One region of the Streptomyces roseifaciens genome, then DNA from elsewhere that is predicted to be linked to it. Evidence: riboswitches for the same ligand, from Rfam matches in the RefSeq annotation. Region 1 holds a riboswitch; each other region holds the start of a gene.
The links. A riboswitch is a leader RNA that binds a small molecule or an ion and turns the genes downstream of it on or off. The one in region 1 is predicted to bind cobalamin.
Positions count from the first base shown of each region.

Region 2: linked by a shared signal. The riboswitch ahead of AS857_RS12585 (CoA-acylating methylmalonate-semialdehyde dehydrogenase) and the one ahead of nicT (Nickel transporter NicT) in region 1 are both predicted to bind cobalamin.
Region 3: linked by a shared signal. The riboswitch ahead of AS857_RS21860 (cobalamin biosynthesis protein) and the one ahead of nicT (Nickel transporter NicT) in region 1 are both predicted to bind cobalamin.
Region 4: linked by a shared signal. The riboswitch ahead of AS857_RS29245 (ribonucleoside-diphosphate reductase subunit alpha) and the one ahead of nicT (Nickel transporter NicT) in region 1 are both predicted to bind cobalamin.

Region 1 is NZ_LNBE01000003.1:903,116-907,881, reverse strand. It holds gene AS857_RS09800 (alpha/beta hydrolase) at 1-716, shown strand, start outside; gene AS857_RS09795 (MFS transporter) at 828-2,033, shown strand; gene nicT (Nickel transporter NicT) at 2,130-3,248, opposite strand; cobalamin riboswitch at 3,280-3,496, opposite strand; gene AS857_RS09785 (FAD binding domain-containing protein) at 3,578-4,766, opposite strand, start outside.
Region 2 is NZ_LNBE01000003.1:1,577,831-1,582,596, reverse strand. It holds gene aceA (isocitrate lyase) at 1-379, opposite strand, end outside; gene AS857_RS12590 (short-chain fatty acyl-CoA regulator family protein) at 741-2,150, shown strand; cobalamin riboswitch at 2,191-2,368, shown strand; gene AS857_RS12585 (CoA-acylating methylmalonate-semialdehyde dehydrogenase) at 2,532-4,031, shown strand; gene AS857_RS12580 (acyl-CoA dehydrogenase family protein) at 4,037-4,766, shown strand, end outside.
Region 3 is NZ_LNBE01000004.1:1,063,166-1,067,931, reverse strand. It holds gene AS857_RS21870 (inorganic phosphate transporter) at 101-1,345, shown strand; gene AS857_RS21865 (hypothetical protein) at 1,365-1,595, shown strand; cobalamin riboswitch at 1,972-2,091, shown strand; gene AS857_RS21860 (cobalamin biosynthesis protein) at 2,220-3,185, shown strand; gene AS857_RS21855 (cobyric acid synthase) at 3,215-4,762, shown strand.
Region 4 is NZ_LNBE01000004.1:2,680,238-2,685,003, reverse strand. It holds gene mctP (monocarboxylate uptake permease MctP) at 1-1,500, shown strand, start outside; adenosylcobalamin-variant (AdoCbl-variant) riboswitch at 1,728-1,828, shown strand; gene AS857_RS29245 (ribonucleoside-diphosphate reductase subunit alpha) at 2,001-4,388, shown strand; gene AS857_RS29240 (ribonucleotide-diphosphate reductase subunit beta) at 4,388-4,766, shown strand, end outside.

The sequences.
Region 1 (4,766 bases):
AGCGCGCGACCCTGCTGGAGTGGCTGGCCGCCCACCACGAGCGGTTCGGGCTCGGCAGCACGGCGGGAGCGGTCCGCGGGGCGTACGAGCGGGTGCGGGCCGGGCTCGCGGCCCGGCCCGTGGACGGCTTCGGGCCCGCCGAGTTCGACCGCGCGGTCTACCGGGCGCTCGGCCGCACCGAGCGCTGGGCGCCCCTCGGCGACGGGCTGCGCACCTACCTGCGCGACGGCACGGTCGGCGGCCTGCGCCCCGCGGCCCCCTTCGACGGCCCGGACTCCCGTACGTACGAGGCCGCCAACCGCACCGTGAAGTGCGCCGACGGCCCCGGTCCCGCACCCGGGCGGGTCGTCGCCGACCTCCGCCGGCTGCGCCGCCTCGACCCGCTGCCCGTCCTGACCGGCATCGAGGCGTCGGCCTGCGCGTACTGGCACCACCGCCCGCACAGCCGCACGCGCCTCGGCAGCCCGGCCGCTCCCCCGGTCCTGCTCGTCGCTTCGCAGCACGACCCCGTCACCCCGGTCGAGGGCGCCCGGGCCATGCAGCGCGTGCTGCCCGGATCCAGGCTGGTCACGCTGGAGAACGACTACTCGCACGGCGTCTTCGCCAGCCGGGGCAACGCGTGCGTGGACGACGCCGTGGCCGCCTATCTGGTGGACGGCACGGTGCCCGGCGGGGATCTGCGCTGCCAGGGTCCGGGCCTGCCGGAAATCCCTTGACGGCCGACGTGTTACGTATAACCATTCCCTCGTGATCTCACCCACGCGAGCGGCAACGCCGGACATGGCCACCCAGTGGCCGAGGGAGTCGACGAGCGGCGAGGATTCCCCATGAGCTACGCGGACCTGCTGCGCGGCCCCCACGTGACCAGGCTGCTCCTGGGGACCCTCGTCGGGCGGCTGCCGAGCGCGATGGCTTCGGTCGCCGTGCCGCTGGCCCTCCGTCAGGCGGGGGCTTCGTACGGGTTCGTGGGCGTGGCCGTGGGGGTGTTCGCCATCGCCTCCGCGATCGGCGGCCCGCTGCTGGGCCGTCTCGTGGACCGGGCGGGCCAGCCGCTCGTCCTGCTGCCCACGGCCCTCGTGGCGGCCGTGGGCTTCGCGGTCGTGGCGATCGCGCCCGGCAGCCGCACGGCCGTCCTGGCCGGAGTCGCGCTCGCCGGAGCGGCGACGCCGCCGCTGGAGCCGTGCCTGCGGGCCCTGTGGCCGGACATCGTCGCGCCCGGGAAGCTGGAGGCGGCCTACGCCCTGGACTCCGCCTCGCAGGAACTGGTCTTCGTCGGCGGGCCCCTGGTGGTGGCCGGCGGCGTGGCCGTCGCCTCGCCCGGGGCGGCGCTGTGGGCCGGTGCGCTCCTGGGCATCGCCGGAGTGCTCGTCGTCGCCACCGCCCCGCCCGCCCGGGTCTGGAAGGCGCCCGCCCGCTCCGGCGACCGGCTCGGCCCGCTGCGCAGCCGCGGCCTGGTCGTGCTGCTCACGGGCCTCACGGGCGCGGGCGTCGCCATCGGCACGCTCAACGTCCTCGTCGTCCACTACGCGGAGGACCACCGGCTGCCCGGCGGCGCCCCCACGCTCCTCGCGCTCAACGCCCTCGGCGCGCTGATCGGCGGGCTGGCCTACGGGGCCGTGCGCCACTGGCGGGTGGCGCCGCCGCGCCGGACGCTGCTGCTGATGCTGGGGCTCACGGCCGGGTACGGGCTGCTGTGCCTGCTGCCCGCGCCGCCGCTCATGGCCGGCCTGATGATCCTCACCGGCCTGTTCCTCGCGCCCGTGCTCACCGTCGTGTTCGTGCTGGTGGGCGAGCTCGCCCCGGCGGGCACCGTCACCGAGGCGTTCGCCTGGCTGGTGACCCTGATGACGGCGGGCGTGGCGCTGGGGTCGGCCGTCGTCGGCACGGTGCTGGAGACGGCCGGGCCCACGTGGGCCGCGTCGTGCGGGGTCGCCGGGCTCGCCGTGGGCGCCCTGGTGATCCTCGCCGGGCAGGCGCACCTCGTCCCGGCGGCGCGGGAGGAGGCCGAGGAGGCGCCCGCCCGCGCCGTCTGAGCCGGTCCGGTCCCGCGATCGGCTACGGCCCCGCGGTCAGGCCCGGTGCCGCGATCGGGTACGGGCCCGGCCCCGCCGGGACCGGGCCCGCCGGCGTCAGCTCTCGGCCGCGGCCTGCGTGCGGGCCGCCCAGCGCTGTTCGACCTTGCCGAAGCGCCAGTAGCCGAGGGCCGCCGCCCACACCACCACGAACAGGCCGACGATGACGAAGCCCACGTTGTCGAGGTTCAGGCCGGCGATCCAGCCGGTCACCGCGTCGTCCAGCCCCAGCTTCTCGTGCAGGACGCCGACCAGTTCGATGGTGCCGATGAGGAAGGCGACGGCGATGGACAGGCCGGTGATCGTGAGGTTGTAGTAGACCTTGCGGACCGGGTTGGAGAACGCCCACTGGTAGGCGAAGTTCATGAACGTGCCGTCGAGCGTGTCGAACAGGCTCATGCCCGCGGCGAACAGCAGCGGCAGGCACACGATCGCGTACCAGGGCAGGCCCGCGGCAGCGCCGCTGCCCGCCATCACCATCAGCGTGACCTCGGTGGCGGTGTCGAAGCCGAGCCCGAAGAGGAAGCCCAGGGGGTACATCTGCCCCGGCCGGGTGATGGAGCGGGTGAAGCGGCCGAGGATGCGGTTCATGAAGCCGCGCGAGTCCAGGTGCTGCTCCAGCTCCTTCTCGTCGTAGCGGCCCTCGCGCATGGCGCGGAAGATGCGCAGGATGCCGGCGAGGGCGACGAGGTTGAGCGCGGCGATGAGGTAGAGGAAGCCGCCGGAGACCGTCGTGCCGACGACGCCCAGGGTCTGGTGGGCCGTGGACTCCTCGTCCATCAGCCGCCCGGCGAGCTGGGTGCCGCCGGCCACCAGGGCGGCCATCGCGACGACGACGCTGGAGTGGCCGAGCGCGAACCAGAAGCCGACGGAGACCGGGCGCTTGCCGTCCGCCATGAGCTTGCGGGTGGTGTTGTCGATGGCGGCGATGTGGTCGGCGTCGAAGGCGTGCCGCATGCCGAGGGTGTAGGCGGTGATGCCGAGCCCGACCCCGTAGACCTTCGAGCCGACGGTGTAGTGGTTGGGGACGACGAGCAGGTAGAGCACGCCGAACGCGACGACGTGCAGGGCGGCTATGACGGCCAGCAGACCGGCGGTCCGCACGGTGTCCTCGCGGCGCCAGCGGAAGGCGGGCGCGGGACCGGGGGAACCAGGGGAATCAGCGGGAAGGGACATCTTGGGTTGAACGCTCCAGCACCTCGTGGACCATTTGCGAGATGCCGTGGCCGGTCTCCTGGCTTACGGGTCCGTTCGCGCCCGTCCCCGCCTTCCCGGCAGCCGGCTGCGGCCAGTGGCTCCGCGCGCCCTGGGAGCGCGCGGAACGGGACGGTCACTCCCCGATCACAGTGGCGAGGGCCGCTCCGGACTGGGACCACGAAGGCCCGTCACCGGTCTTCCCGAACACCACGGCCGGGCCACCCTAGCGGTTGTGCACAGGTTCTGCAGTTGCAAACCTCTCGCAATCGACGGTGGCGCTCGGCGGCGTCCTCCTGCTCCGGCCGCCGCTACCGGCGCGGCTCCCCGCCCCGCTCCCCGAGCGACCGCCCGCCGAAGTCCCGCCCGCCGTCGGCCGCCTGCCGCCACCAGTCCTCCAGCGCGCCCTGGTCCAGCGCGGCCCAGGCGGGCGTGGCCTGCACCTGCGCCCGGCCCAGTCTGCGGCCGAGATCGACGATCGCGCGGCCGGCCGGCGCCCGCGCGGCGTCGTACGCGGCCACGGCCCCGGCCCAGCTCCCGGCCGACGCCAGGCAGTGCTCCAGCACCGTGGCGTCCTGCAGCGCCTTGACGGCCCCGCTGCCCGAATGCGGCCGGGCGACCGCCGCCGCGTCCCCCACGAGCACGAGCCGGCCCTCCCCGTAGCGCGGCACGCACAGGTCATGAACGGGTTGGACGTAGGTGGCGTCCTTCGGGGTGCGCCGGACGAGCTCCTGCCAGTACGGCGGGAAGTGCGCGTCCACGACGGCGCGGTGCTGCGCCGTCAGCCCGTCGGGCACGCGGCTCGGCGGGAGGCCGGCCGCGGCCTCCAGGGACAAGGTGTGGGCGGGGTCGTCGGGAACGCAGTAGAAGACCCAGTTGGCGCTGGTGCCGGTGCCGCCGGGGCCGGGGATGCGGTAGACGATCATGTGGCCGCCCGGGAAGGCGACGGTGGCGGCCTCGTCGCGCGCCCACGCCTCCGCAGGCCCCGGCAGGTCCGCCTCGGGGAGCGCGCCGCGCCACGCCACGTATCCGGAGTAACGGGGCACGGTCGCGGCCCGCGTTGCGGCCCGCACGGCCGAGCGGTAGCCGTCGGCGCCGACCACGAGGTCGAAGCGCTCCTCCCGGCCCCCGGCCAGCTGCAGGACGGCGCCGTCCGGCCCGGGCACCACCCGCTCGACCGCGGTGCCGCGCTCGTAGGCGACGGAGGACGGCACGCGCGCACGCAGCTCGCTCCAGAGCGACCCCCAGTTGTACGAACGGAACCCGAACGGCAGTGCGCCCACCCGCCGCCCGGCCCGGCTGCCCGCGTCCCGGACGATCCAGGGGCGCGAGGTCAGCCGCACCCACGGAATGGCCGGGTCCAGGTATCCGGCCGCCTCCAGCTCCGCGTACCGCCGGTCGTGGACGGCCAGGCCCACGCCCCGGTCCTGCAGCCCGCCGGCCGCCCGCTCGTACACCACGACCTCGCCGGCGCCCGCCCGCGCCGCGGCGAGCGCCGCC
Region 2 (4,766 bases), 670 kb from region 1:
GCAGGGCGTTGTTGATGCGCCGCACCACCTGCGGCACCGAGTTGGCGGGGTAGAGGCTCTGGTCGGGGTAGGTGTGCCCGGCCTGGTTGGCGTCGGCGGCGACCTGCCAGCCGGACAGGTAGATCGCCTGCAGGCCGGCCCGCACCATCTGCACGGCCTGGCCGCCCGTGAGGGCGCCGAGCGCGTGGATGTAGTCGCGCTCGTGCAGCTGCCGCCACAGGCGCTCGGCGCCGCGGCGGGCCAGCGTGTGCTCCTCGCGGACGCTGCCGGACAGCTGGACGACGTCCTCCGCGCTGTAGGTGCGCTCGATGCCCTTCCAGCGGGGGTCCGTTGCCCACCGCTGTGCGAGTGCTTCCGCCGCCGTCTGTGCCTGCGCCATGATCGTCTCCCGGTGTCGCGCTCCGGACCGTGTCCTGGACCGCGTCGAAGTTCTGTCGATACTGCGAAGTTCTGTCAATCCTGCGAAGGGAAGCCGCTCCCCCTGGAACGTCATGGCCCGCCGTGCCTCGCCCGGGTGCGCAAAGGCTTGCCCGCCGTGGTTCCGGCTGAGTTCCGCCTTGGCTCCGGCTGGGTTCCGTCGGGCCGCATCACGACTCTGGCAGTGGCACTGCGTGCCATCAAGCGTGGCCTTCTGCCAAGTGTTGCGAATCTTCTCCGCACGTTCCGCCAAGTCTGCGAAGGTTCAATTCCCAAGGTTCAATTCCCATCGCATCCCATCGGAACGCGGACAGGAGTCGACGGTGAGCAAGACGTATGCGGGAGCCCGGCTGCGCAGGCTGCGCGAGGAACGGCGGCTCAGCCAGGCCGAGTTCGCCCGCGTCCTGGCCATATCCCCGAGCTACCTGAACCAGATGGAGCACGACTCCCGGCCGCTGACCGTCCCCGTCCTGCTGCGCCTGACCGAGGCGTTCGGCATCGACCCCGCCTTCTTCTCCGAGACCGGCACCACCCGCGTCCTCGCCGACCTGCGGGAAGCACTCGCCGACGAGATCGCCGGCGCCCGGGTCTCCCCGTCGGACCTGTCCGAACTCGCCTCCCGCCTGCCCGCGGTCGCCGCCGTCCTGATCGATCTCGGCCGCCGCAACCAGGCCCTGACCGAGCGCCTGGCGGAGGCCGCGGACGGCCGGGGCGGGAGCGGCGGCACCGGCCCGGCCTCACCCCGCTCCCCCCACGAGGAGATCCGGGAGTTCTTCTACCGCCGCCAGAACTACCTCCACGACCTCGACATCGCCGCCGAGGAGCTGGCCGCCGGCCTCGGCGTCCGCCCCGGCGGAGTGCTCCCGGCCCTGACCGCGCGCCTCACGCAGCGGCACGCCGTACAGCTCGTCGCGGACTCCGGCCGCCTGCACCACTACGATCCGCAGCGCCGGACCCTGCACCTCTCCGGCCGGCTCCGCCCCGGCCAGCGGGCCTTCCGGATGGCCACGCAGCTGGCCCTGCTGGAGTTCGCCGGGGAGCTGTCCGCGCTCGCCTCGCAGGACTACGACGAGGGCTCCACCACGTGGTCGCTCGCGCGGATCGGCATCGCCAACTACGTGGCCGCCGCGCTGATCCTGCCGTACGGCACCTTCCACGCGACGGCCGAGGAGCTGCGCTACGACGTCGAACGGCTCACCGACCACTTCGGCGTCGGCTACGAGACCGTCTGCCACCGGCTCAGCACGCTCCAGCGGCCGCGGCTGCGGGGCGTGCCCTTCTCGTTCGTCCGGGTCGACCGCGCCGGCAACATGTCCAAGCGCCAGTCCGCGACCGGCTTCCACTTCTCCCGCGCGGGCGGCACCTGCCCGCTGTGGAACGTCTACGAGGCCTTCGCCGCCCCGGGCCGCATCCACGTGCAGATCGCCGCCATGCCGGACGGGCAGCGCTACTTGTGGACCGCCCGCACCGTCACCCGCCAGCGCGGCGGCTGGGGCGAGCCCGGCAAGACCTTCGCCATCGGGCTCGGCTGCGAGATCCGGCACGCCTCCCGGCTCGTCTACTCCGACGGCCTCGACCTCGGCAACGCCTCCGCCGCCACGCCCATCGGCATGGGCTGCCGCATCTGCGAACGCCTCGACTGCCCGCAGCGGGCCGTACCCCCGCTCGGCCGCCCCCTGGCGATCGACGAGAACAGCAGCACGTTCGTGCCGTACCCGGTGGCGGACAAGTGATCACGCCGGGGGTGGACTTACTAGGACGTCCAACTATATGTTCGTGACCAAGGCCCGCGGTGCAGGGAAGCCGGTGTGATTCCGGCACGGTCCCGCCACTGTGACCGGGGAGTGTGCCGTCGACAGCACGCCACTGACGAGATGCGTCATTCGTCGGGAAGGCTGGCGGCGCGCGGTGATCCGGGAGTCAGGATACCGGCCGCGGGGTGTTCCGTGTTGTCCACGAGGATGGAGCAGACACGCATGGCACCGGTCCGTACTCACGACCCTGGTGATCCGGCGGAGCGCGCACACCTGTCCGCGCACCCGTAGCTCCCGGCGGAGCCGCGAAGCCCCATGCCCATCCCCGGATCTCACCTGACCTGACGAGAGCAGGCTTCCATGGTCCGTGAACTGACACATTTCATCGGCGGCAAGCACACCCCCGGAACGTCGGGGCTCTTCGCCGACGTGTACGACCCCAACACCGGCGCCGTGCAGGCCCGGGTGCCCCTGGCCGGGCGCGAGGACACCGCGGCCGCGATCGCCGACGCGGCGGCCTCGCAGCCGGAGTGGGGCGAGTGGAACCCGCAGCGCCGGGCCCGCGTCCTGCTGAGGTTCCTGCAGCTGGTCGAGGGCGAACGGGAGACCCTCGCCCGCCTGTTGTCGGCCGAGCACGGCAAGACGATCGCCGACGCCCACGGCGACATCCAGCGCGGCCTGGAGGTCGTCGAGTTCGCCGCCGGAATCCCGCACCTGCTCAAGGGCGAGTTCACGGACAACGCGGGCACGGGCATCGACGTCCACTCGCTGCGCGGCCCCCTCGGCGTCACCGCCGGCATCACCCCCTTCAACTTCCCCGCGATGATCCCGCTGTGGAAGGCCGCGCCCGCGATCGCCTGCGGGAACGCCTTCGTCCTCAAGCCCTCCGAGCGCGACCCGTCCGTACCGCTGCGGCTCGCGGAGCTCTTCCTCGAAGCGGGCCTGCCCCCGGGCGTGTTCAACGTGGTCAACGGCGGCAAGGAGGCCGTCGAGACCCTGCTGGAGGACCCCAGGGTCCAGGCCGTCGGCTTCGTCGGATCCACGCCGATCGCGGCGCACATCTACGCCACCGCGGCCGCCCGCGGCAAGCGCGCCCAGTGCTTCGGCGGTGCCAAGAACCACATGATCGTGATGCCGGACGCCGACCTCGACCAGGCCGCGGACGCCCTGATCGGCGCCGGGTACGGGTCGGCGGGCGAGCGCTGCATGGCGATCTCCGTGGCCGTCCCCGTCGGCGAGGAGACCGCCGACGCCCTGGTCGCCAAGCTCAAGGAGCGCATCGGCGCGCTGCGCATCGGCCGCTCCGACGACCCGGACGCCGACTTCGGCCCGCTGGTGAGCCGGGACGCCCTCGACCGCGTGCGCCGCTACGTGGACATCGGCACCACGGAGGGCGCCGAACTGGTCGTCGACGGGCGCGGCTTCGTCCTGCCCGGCCACGAGAACGGCTTCTTCGCCGGGGCCACGCTCTTCGACCGCGTCTCCACCGGCATGCGGATCTACCGGGAGGAGATCTTCGGACCGGTGCTCTGCGTCGTCCGCGCCGCCGGCTACGAGGAGGCCCTGCGGCTGCCCAGCGAGCACCCGTACGGCAACGGCGTGGCGATCTTCACCCGGGACGGGGACACCGCCCGGGACTTCACCCGGCGGGTGAACACCGGCATGGTCGGCGTCAACGTGCCCATCCCCGTACCGGTGGCGTACCACACCTTCGGCGGCTGGAAGCGCTCCGGCTTCGGCGACCTCAACCAGCACGGGCCGGACGCGATCCGCTTCTACACCCGTACCAAGACCGTCACCTCGCGCTGGCCCTCCGGGGTCAAGGAGGGCGCGAGCTTCACCATCCCCACGATGCGATGACGGCGATGACCGGCACCATGCTCTCCGGCGAGCAGCTCGCGATCGCCGAGACGACGCTCGACTTCGCCGAGGAACACCTCGCCCCGCACGCCGTCGCCTGGGACCAGGGCAAGCACTTCCCCGTCGACGTCCTGCGCAAGGGCGCGGACCTGGGGCTCGGCGGCGTCTACGTCCGCGAGTCCTCCGGGGGCTCCGGACTGACCCGCTCCGACGGCGTCGTCGTCTTCGAGACCCTGGCCACCGGCTGCCCCTCGATCGCCGGCTACCTCTCCATCCACAACATGGTCGCCTGGATGATCGACCGCTACGGCGACGAGGCCCAGCGCGCCCGCCTGCTCCCGGCGTTGTGCTCCATGGACTTCCTGGGCAGCTACTGCCTCACCGAACCGGGCGCCGGATCCGACGCGGCCGCACTGCGCACGCGCGCCCGGCGCGACGGCGACCACTACGTCCTCACGGGCGTCAAGCAGTTCATCTCCGGCGCCGGCACCTCGCAGGTCTACATCGTCATGGCCCGCACCGGCGAGCCCGGGCCCCGGGGCGTCACGGCCTTCGTCGTCGAACGCGACGACCCCGGGCTGTCCTTCGGCCCCGACGAGAAGAAGATGGGCTGGAACGCCCAGCCCACCCGCCAGGTGGTCCTCGACGGCGTGCGCATCCCGGCCGGCCGCCGGCTCGGCGCCGAGGGCGACGGCTTCCGCATCGCCATGCACGGGCTCAACGGCGGCCGGCTCG
Region 3 (4,766 bases), on a different contig from region 1:
CGGTTCGCGTCACTGATCGGTCCGGCCCAGTTCACCTTCCGTTCACCCAGGGTCTTTACGGTCCACGCTGTACTGACCATCGAGCTGATTGCCTGGGTGAATGGAACACATCACGCTTCTCATCGGGATCGTGATCGTCACGGCCTTGGTGTTCGACTTTACGAACGGCTTCCACGACACGGCCAACGCCATGGCCACCACCATCTCCACCGGGGCTCTCAAGCCCAAGACCGCGGTGGCGATGTCGGCGGTCCTGAACCTCGTCGGGGCGTTCCTGTCCGTCGAGGTGGCCAAGACCATCTCCGGGGGAATCATCGATGAGACCGCCGGCATCAGACCCGAAGTGATCTTCGCCGGTCTGGTCGGCGCCATCGTCTGGAACCTGCTGACCTGGCTCGCCGGGCTCCCCTCCAGCTCCTCGCACGCCCTCTTCGGCGGTCTGATCGGTGCGACGGTCGTCGCCGTCGGCTTCGACGCGGTCAACACCGACAAGGTCGTCATGAAGGTGCTGATCCCGGCCGTCGCCGCGCCGCTCGTGGCCGGCATCGCCGCCTGGTGCGCGACCCGCCTCACCTACCGGCTCACCAAGGGCCGCGACGAGCGCGAGACCGCCAAGGGCTACCGCGCCGGCCAGATCGCCTCGGCCGCCCTGGTCTCCCTCGCCCACGGCACCAACGACGCCCAGAAGACCATGGGCGTGATCACCCTCGCCCTCGTCGCCGGCGGCGTCGTCGCCCCGCACGCCGACCCGCCCATGTGGGTCATCGTCTCCGCGGGCCTGGCCATCGCGCTCGGCACGTACCTGGGCGGCTGGCGCATCATCCAGACCCTCGGCAAGGGCCTCACCGACATCAAGCCCGCGCAGGGCTTCGCCGCGCAGACCGGCGCCGCGACCGTGATCCTCGCCTCCTCGCACATCGGCTTCGCCCTCTCCACCACCCAGGTCTGCTCCGGCTCGATCATGGGCGCCGGCCTCGGCCGCAAGGGCGGCGTCGTCCGCTGGTCGACCGCAAGCCGCATGATCATGGCCTGGGGCCTGACCCTGCCCGCCGCGGGCCTGGTCGCCGGTGGCGCCGCCCTCCTCGCCGACCAGGGCGACTGGGGCGTCGCGGCCGTCGCCGTCCTCGGCCTGGCCGTCTCCGGCGCGATCTGGCTGGCCTCGCGCCGCAAGCCGGTCACCCACGAGGACCTCGACTCGAGCGAGGCCGGCACCGACGCCGAGCCGGCCGGTGTCGTCACCGCGGCCCTGCAGGCCGTCGCCCCGCCGCCGGCCGGCCCCCTGGCCGCCGCGGTCTCCCCCTCCCCCGAGGCCGGGCGGGCTCCTGCCGCCGCCACGGCGAGCTAAGGCTTAAGGAAGAAACAGCATGCAGATCGACTGGGCAGCCCTCGGCCAGGTCTTCGGCGTCAGCCTCGTGGTGACGGTCGGCCTGGTGGGCATCTTCACCCTCGGCATCGTCGGCACGTCTCCCCGTGCGGGGAGCTCGGCGGGCTCGGCGGCGGGTGCGGGTGCGCTCGCGCGGCGCTCCGGTGCGTACGCGTGCTTCGCACTGTGCGCGGCGGCCGTGGGTTACGGCATCTACCTGATCGTGGTGTAACCGCCACGACCCGCTTCGACGGCCGGGACCCCCATGGGGGTCCCGGCCGCTGCGTTTCCCCTCCGGGGGTTGCAGGCACCTTCGGGTGTCGCAGGCGGCACGGCACCGCCGGGAAGGCGCGTCACGGTTGCGCGCCGCGGCGGCGGCACAAGATTCCGCCTCGGCCCGGGCGGCAAAGGCCGGGGCCGCCCTCGCCCTCGCGCCCGCCGCACGCAACATCCGCCGCAACGGCGGGCAACCAGCACGGCGGAGCCCGGCGGTGCTCTGCTCCCGGTCTGCTCGGCGCAGCCGGGAACGTCGGGTCGGGCCAGGTCAGAGGTGAGTTGACGGCGCCCGCGGCGCATGGTGGACTTCCGGAGCCAAACGGCGACAGCAGAGGAAGCCGGTGTGAATCCGGCGCGGTCCCGCCACTGTCACCGGGGAGCGTCTCCCCCACGCGATGCCACGGCGGCGAGCCGGAAGGCCGGGGCGGCGCGGATCCGGGAGCCAGGAGACTCTGGTCGCCGGTCACGTCGAGCCAGGGCGCGGACCCTGAGTGAGGACACATCGTCATGCCCGGCGCCCGCCACCGAACGCCCCGCACACTTCCCTCCCCCCGCCGAGGCGTGACGGCGGTCTGAGCCGATGCGTGCCGATCCGATCGGTTTCGCGTGCGGCGCCGCCCTCGGCTTCCTCGGTGACCGCGTCCTGGGCGACCCCCGCCGCGGCCACCCCGTGGCCGCGTTCGGCCGCGCCGCCCAGACCGTCGAGCAACGCCTGTGGCGCGACCACCGCGGCCACGGCGCCGTGCACGCCCTGCTGTGCGCGGGCGGCGCCGCCGCCGGTGCCGCGCTGCTGGCGCGCGCCGCACGCGCTTCCCGCCCCGCCGGCATCGCCCTGACCGCCGCCGCCACCTGGGCCGTGCTCGGGGGCACCTCCCTGGGCCGCGAGGCCCGCGCCATCGGCGGCGCGCTCGCCGCCGGCGACGAGGACGTCGCCCGCGAGCGCCTGCCGCACCTGTGCGGGCGCGACCCGCAGGCCCTGGACGGGCAGCAGATCGCGCGCGCCGTCGTGGAGTCCGTGGCCGAGAACACCTCCGACGCCGTCGTCGGCGCGCTGGTGTGGGGCGCCCTGGGGGGCGTGCCGGGGCTGGTGGGCTTCCGGGCGGTGAACACGCTGGACGCGATGGTGGGCCACAAGTCGCCCCGATACCGCCGCTTCGGCTGGGCCTCGGCCCGTCTCGACGACGTCGCCGGCTGGCCCGGCGCCCGCCTCACCGCGGCCCTCGCCGTCCTCGCGGGCCCGGATCCGCGCGGCGCCTGGCGGGTGGTCCGGCGGGACGCGTCCCGTCACCCCAGCCCCAACGCGGGCCCCGTGGAGGCCGCGTTCGCCGGCGCCCTCGGCGTGCGCCTCGGCGGCACCCTCGCGTACGCGGGCCGCGTCGAGCACCGTCCCGTGCTGGGGGCGGAGAACCGCCCGGTGGCGACGGACGACATCGAACGCGCGGTACGCCTTTCGCGCCGGGTGTCCCTGCTGGCCCTGGGAACGGCCGTGGTGGGCAGGCTCTCTGTCGGAAACTTCGCACGGTACGCACGGAGGAGGAGCCGGTGACGGCTGACAGGAGCGGGCCCGCGGGCCCGCTGGGCGGGGGCCTGCTGGTGGCCGGCACCACCTCGGACGCGGGCAAGAGCGTGGTGACGGCCGGCATCTGCCGCTGGCTGTCCCGCAAGGGCGTCAAGGTCGCGCCGTTCAAGGCGCAGAACATGTCGCTCAACTCGTTCGTCACGCGCGAGGGCGCGGAGATAGGCCGGGCCCAGGCCATGCAGGCGGCCGCGGCCCGCGTGGAGCCGAGCGCCCTCATGAACCCCGTGCTGCTCAAACCGGGCGGCGACCGCAGCAGCCAGGTCGTGCTGATGGGCAAGCCGGTGGGCGAGCTCAGCGCGCGCGGCTATCACGCGGGCCGCCAGGAGCAGCTGTTCGGCACGGTGACGGAGTGCCTGGAGGAGCTGCGGCGCACGCACGACGCGGTGATCTGCGAGGGCGCCGGCAGCCCGGCCGAGATCAACCTGCGGCGCAGCGACATCGTCAACATGGGCATCGCCCGGGCGGCCCGGCTGCCCGTGGTCGTGGTCGGCGACATCGACCGCGGCGGCGTCTTCGCGTCGTTCTTCGGCACGACGGCCCTGCTCTCGCCCGAGGACCAGGAGCTGATAGCGGGTTACGTCGTCAACAAGTTCCGGGGCGACGTGACGCTGCTGGAGCCCGGCCTGGACATGCTGTACGAGCTGACGGGCCGGCGGACGTTCGGCGTCCTGCCGTTCGCGCACGGCCTGGGCATCGACGAGGAGGACGGCCTGCGCGTCTCGCTGCGCGGCGCCGTACGGGAGTCGGTGGTGGCCCCGCCGCACGGGGCGGACGTGCTGCGGGTCGCGGTGTGCGCGGTGCCGCTGATGTCCAACTTCACGGACGTGGACGCGCTGGCCGCCGAGCCGGGCGTGGTCGTCCGCTTCGTGGACCGCCCCGAGGAGCTCGCCGACGCGGACCTGGTGGTCGTGCCGGGGACGCGCGGGACGGTACGGGCGCTGGCCTGGCTGCGCGAGCGCGGGCTCGCGGACGCGCTGGCCCGGCGCGCCGCCGAGGGCCGCCCGGTCCTGGGCATCTGCGGCGGCTTCCAGGTACTGGGCGAGCGGATCGAGGACGAGGTGGAGTCCCGGGCGGGCGTCGTCGAGGGGCTGGGCCTGCTGCCGGTGCGCATCCGCTTCGACGCGGAGAAGACCCTGGCACGGCCGGTGGGCACGGCCCTGGGCGAGCCCGTCGAGGGCTACGAGATCCACCACGGCGTGGCCGACGTGCAGGGCGGCGACGAGCCGTTCCTCGACGGCTGCCGCGTGGGCGCCGTGTGGGGCACGCACTGGCACGGTTCGCTGGAGAGCGACGGCTTCCGGCGGGCGTTCCTGCGGCGCGTCGCGGAAGCCGCGGGCCGGGCGTTCGTCCCGGCACCGGACACGAGCTTCGCGGCGCTGCGGGAGGAACAGCTGGACCGGCTGGGCGATCTGATCGAGGAACACGCGGACACGGACGCGCTGCTGCGGCTGATCGAGGACGGGGTTCCCCCGGGGGTCCCGTTCATACCGCCGGGCGCACCGGCTCCGCTCGCGCGGAACGACAACACAGGGGGTACCCGTTGACGGC
Region 4 (4,766 bases), on a different contig from region 1:
GGGCTGGGCGGCCGGTCCTTCGGTACCTGGGTCACCTGGTTCCTGCTCGGCGGCGACCTCTATACCGCGTACACCTTCGTGGCCGTCCCGGCGGCGATCTACGCGGGCGGTGCGGCCGGCTTCTTCGCGGTGCCGTACACGATCCTCTGCTACCCCCTGGTCTTCACCTTCCTGCCCCGCCTGTGGTCGGTCTCCCACAAGCACGGCTACGTGACGTCGTCGGACTTCGTCCGCGGCCGCTTCGGCTCGAAGGGCCTCTCGCTCGCCCTCGCGCTCACCGGCATCCTCGCGACGATGCCGTACATCGCGCTGCAGCTCGTCGGCATACAGGCGGTCCTGGACGTGCTGGGCGTGGGCGGCGGGTCGAACTGGTTCATGAAGGACCTGCCGCTGCTCATCGCCTTCGGCGTGCTCGCGGCCTACACCTACTCCTCCGGGCTGCGGGCGCCCGCGCTGATCGCCTTCGTCAAGGACGCGCTGATCTACATCGTGATCATCGTGGCGATCATCTACATCCCCATCAAGCTGGGCGGTTTCGACCACATCTTCAGCAAGGCGGGCGAAGCGTTCGCGGTCAAGAACCCGGAGACCGGCAAGCCGCGCGGCGCCCTGGTGAGCGGTCCGGACGCGCAGTGGGCGTACGCGACGCTCGCGCTCGGCTCGGCGATGGCGCTCTTCCTCTACCCCCACTCGGTGACCGCGGTTCTCTCCAGCAAAGGCCGCAACGTCATCCGCCGCAATACGACGATCCTGCCGCTGTACTCCCTGATGCTGGGCCTGCTCGCGATGCTCGGCTTCATGGCCATCGCCGCGGGGATCAAGGTGAAGAACGGGCAGCTCGCGATCCCGCAGCTGTTCGAGGACATGTTCCCGGACTGGTTCACGGGCGTGGCCTTCGCCGCCATCGGCATCGGCGCCCTGGTCCCGGCCGCGATCATGTCGATCGCCGCGGCGAACCTTTTCACCCGCAACATCTACAAGGACTTCATCCGGCCGGACGCCTCGCCCGGACACGAGGCGAAGGTCTCCAAGCTCGCCTCGCTGCTGGTGAAGGTCGGCGCGCTCGTCTTCGTCCTCACCATGGACAAGACCGTCGCCATCAACTTCCAGCTGCTCGGTGGCATCTGGATCCTGCAGACGGTCCCCGCGCTCGTGGGCGGGCTCTTCACCCGCTGGTTCCACCGCTGGGCCCTGCTGGCCGGCTGGGCCGCGGGCATGGGGTACGGCACCTGGAAGGCGTACGACACGCCGAGCGCGACGCAGGATCATTTCGGGAATACCAACCTCATCCCCCTTATCGGAGAAAAGGGCTATATCGGGCTCACCGCCTTCGCGCTCAATGTGATCGTCGTCATCGTCCTGACCTTCGTCCTGAAGGCGCTCCGCGTGCCGGACGGCACGGACGAGACCACGGCGGCGGACTACACGGCGGACGCCGGCGACCCCGGGGTCCGGGCCGAGCTCCCGCCGGCCACCGCAGGGGCCCCTGGAGGCCATTAGAGCGACCCTCGGCGGGGCCCTCGCCCCGCGGAGCCGACCGGGCCGTCACACCCCCCTGGAGGGGGCGTGACGGCCCTTCGCCGTGCCCCGCACCCGACCCCCCTCCGACCTGCGAACCCACCCTCAACACCGGGGCCTGATAACACATTCCGACCTATGCGCTTACCGCGCGACACAACATGTGGGGGCGCGTGCGAGGGGCGGCACTAGATGTATGCTCGTCCTCGCTGTCGTCGCAGGGGAATCCGGTGAAAATCCGGAACTGTCCCGCAACGGTGCATGTATGCCGTTAAGCCGCGCATGCAGGAGTCCGAGTACCTGCCGGCAGCACGCCCTCCACCGAGCCTGCCCTGGGCTCGGCTATGGGCGTTGAATTCGTCCGGGCCTCGCGGGTTGGGCCGACGGACGCCTACGAGGCATGCCCTGGTCCATCAGGCGTGCCCGTGCGCGACCGTCGTACCCTCCCGCCGGCCCACCCAGCCGAGCGAGGGAGAGCCTCAGTGACCATCGCGCCCGCCGATCCGGTCTCAGCGGAAGAAGCGACCGGCGGCCCCGGGACCGCGCTGCTGCGCACCCTGACCGACCTCACCGCCGACCTTCCCGCCACCGACCCCGGCAAGGTCGCCGCCGCCGCACTGCGGGGCCGGAGCGCGAACTCGGACGAGGCCGAGCTCCGCTCCCTCGCCACCGAGGCCGCCGCCGGGCTGATCGCCGAGGAGCCCGAGTACTCCAAGCTCGCCGCCCGGCTGCTCACCCGCGCGATCGCCGACGAGGCCGCCGGCCAGGGCGCCACGTCCTTCTCCGCCTCGGTCGCCGTCGGCCACCGCGAGGGCCTGATCGCGGACGACACCGCCGCCTTCGTGGCCACGCACGCCGCGCGCCTGGACGAGCTGGTCGACGAGGCCCTCCTCGGCGGCGCCGACGACCGCTTCGGCTACTTCGGCCTGCGCACCCTGCACAGCCGCTACCTGCTGCGCCACCCGATCACCCGCAACGTGATCGAGACCCCGCAGCACTTCCTGCTGCGCGTGGCCTGCGGCCTGGCCGAGGACCACTCCGAGCGCGCCGTCGCCGACGTCGCCGAGCTGTACGGCCTGACGAGCACCCTGTCGTACCTGCCGTCCTCCCCCACGCTCTTCAACTCCGGCACCCGCCACCCGCAGATGTCGTCCTGCTACCTGCTGGACTCCCCGCTGGACGAGCTGGACTCGATCTACGACCGCTACCACCAGGTGGCGCGCCTGTCGAAGCACGCCGGCGGCATCGGCCTGTCGTACAGCCGCATCCGCTCGCGCGGCTCGCTGATCCGCGGCACCAACGGCCACTCCAACGGCATCGTGCCGTTCCTGCGCACCCTCGACGCCTCCGTCGCCGCCGTCAACCAGGGCGGCCGGCGCAAGGGCGCGGCCTGCGTCTACCTCGAGACCTGGCACGCCGACATCGAGGAGTTCCTGGAGCTCCGCGACAACACCGGTGAGGAGGCCCGCCGCACCCACAACCTCAACATCGCGCACTGGATCCCGGACGAGTTCATGCGCCGCGTCGAGGCCGACGCCGAGTGGTCGCTGTTCTCCCCGGCCGACACGCCCGACCTGGTCGACCTCTACGGCGACGAGTTCGACGCCGCGTACCGCAAGTACGAGGCCGAGGGCAAGGCCGTCAAGCAGATCCCGGCCCGCGTGCTCTACGCCCGCATGATGCGCACCCTCGCGCAGACCGGCAACGGCTGGATGACGTTCAAGGACGCCGCCAACCGCACCGCCAACCAGACGGCCGAGAAGGGCGCGGTCGTCCACTCCTCGAACCTCTGCACCGAGATCCTCGAGGTCACGGACGACGGCGAGACCGCGGTCTGCAACCTGGGCTCCGTCAACCTCGCGCAGCACCTCGGCGCCGACGGCGAGATGGACTGGGAGAAGCTCGACCGCACGGTCCGCACGGCCGTCACGTTCCTCGACCGCGTCGTGGACATCAACTTCTACCCGACCGAGCAGGCCGGCAGCTCCAACAGCCGCTGGCGCCCGGTGGGCCTGGGCCTGATGGGCCTGCAGGACGTCTTCTTCCGCCTGCGCATGCCCTTCGACTCGCCCGAGGCCAAGGAGCTGTCCACCCGCATCTCCGAGCGCATCATGCTCGCGGCGTACGAGGCCTCCGCCGACCTCGCCGAGCGGCACGGCCCGCACCCGGCCTGGTCCGCGACGCGCACCGCCCGCGGCGTGCTGCACCCGGACCACTACCCCAACGCCGTCGCCGCCTGGGAGGACCGCTGGGAGGCGCTGCGCGCCCGCATCGGCGAGGTCGGCATGCGCAACTCGCTGCTGCTCGCCATCGCCCCGACGGCCACCATCGCCTCCATCGCCGGCGTGTACGAGTGCATCGAGCCGCAGGTCTCCAACCTCTTCAAGCGCGAGACGCTCTCCGGTGAGTTCCTGCAGGTCAACACCTACCTGGTGGAGGACCTCAAGAAGCTCGGCGTGTGGGACCGCGCCACCCGCGAGGCGATGACCGAGGCCAACGGCTCGGTCCAGGAGATGCGCTGGATCCCGCAGGAGGTGCGCGACCTCTACCGCACCGCCTGGGAGATCCCGCAGCGCGCCCTGATCGACATGGCCGCCTCCCGTACGCCGTACCTGGACCAGAGCCAGTCGCTGAACCTCTTCATGGCCTCGCCCACCATCGGCAAGCTCAGCTCGATGTACGCGTACGCCTGGAAGCAGGGCATCAAGACGACGTACTACCTGCGCTCGCGCCCGGCGACCCGGATCGCCCGCGCGGCGTCCGGCGGTGCCGCCGCTCCCGCCACCATCCCGGTGCAGCAGGCCGCGCCCGACGCGGACGCCATCGCCTGCTCCCTTGAGAACCCCGAGTCCTGCGAGGCATGCCAGTAATGTCGACCGAACGCCAGAAGAACCTGCTCGACCCCGGCTTCGAGCTGACGCTGCGCCCCATGCGGTACCCGGACTTCTACGACCGCTACCGCGACGCGATCAAGAACACCTGGACCGTCGAGGAGGTCGACCTCCACTCGGACGTCGCCGACCTCGCCAAGCTCTCCCCGGGCGAGCAGCACATGATCGGCCGCCTGGTCGCGTTCTTCGCGACCGGTGACTCGATCGTGGCGAACAACCTGGTCCTGACGCTGTACAAGCACATCAACTCCCCCGAGGCGCGGCTGTACCTGTCGCGGCAGCTCTTCGAGGAGGCCGTGCACGTCCAGTTCTATCTGACGCTGCTGGACACCTACCTGCCCGACCCGGACGACCGTG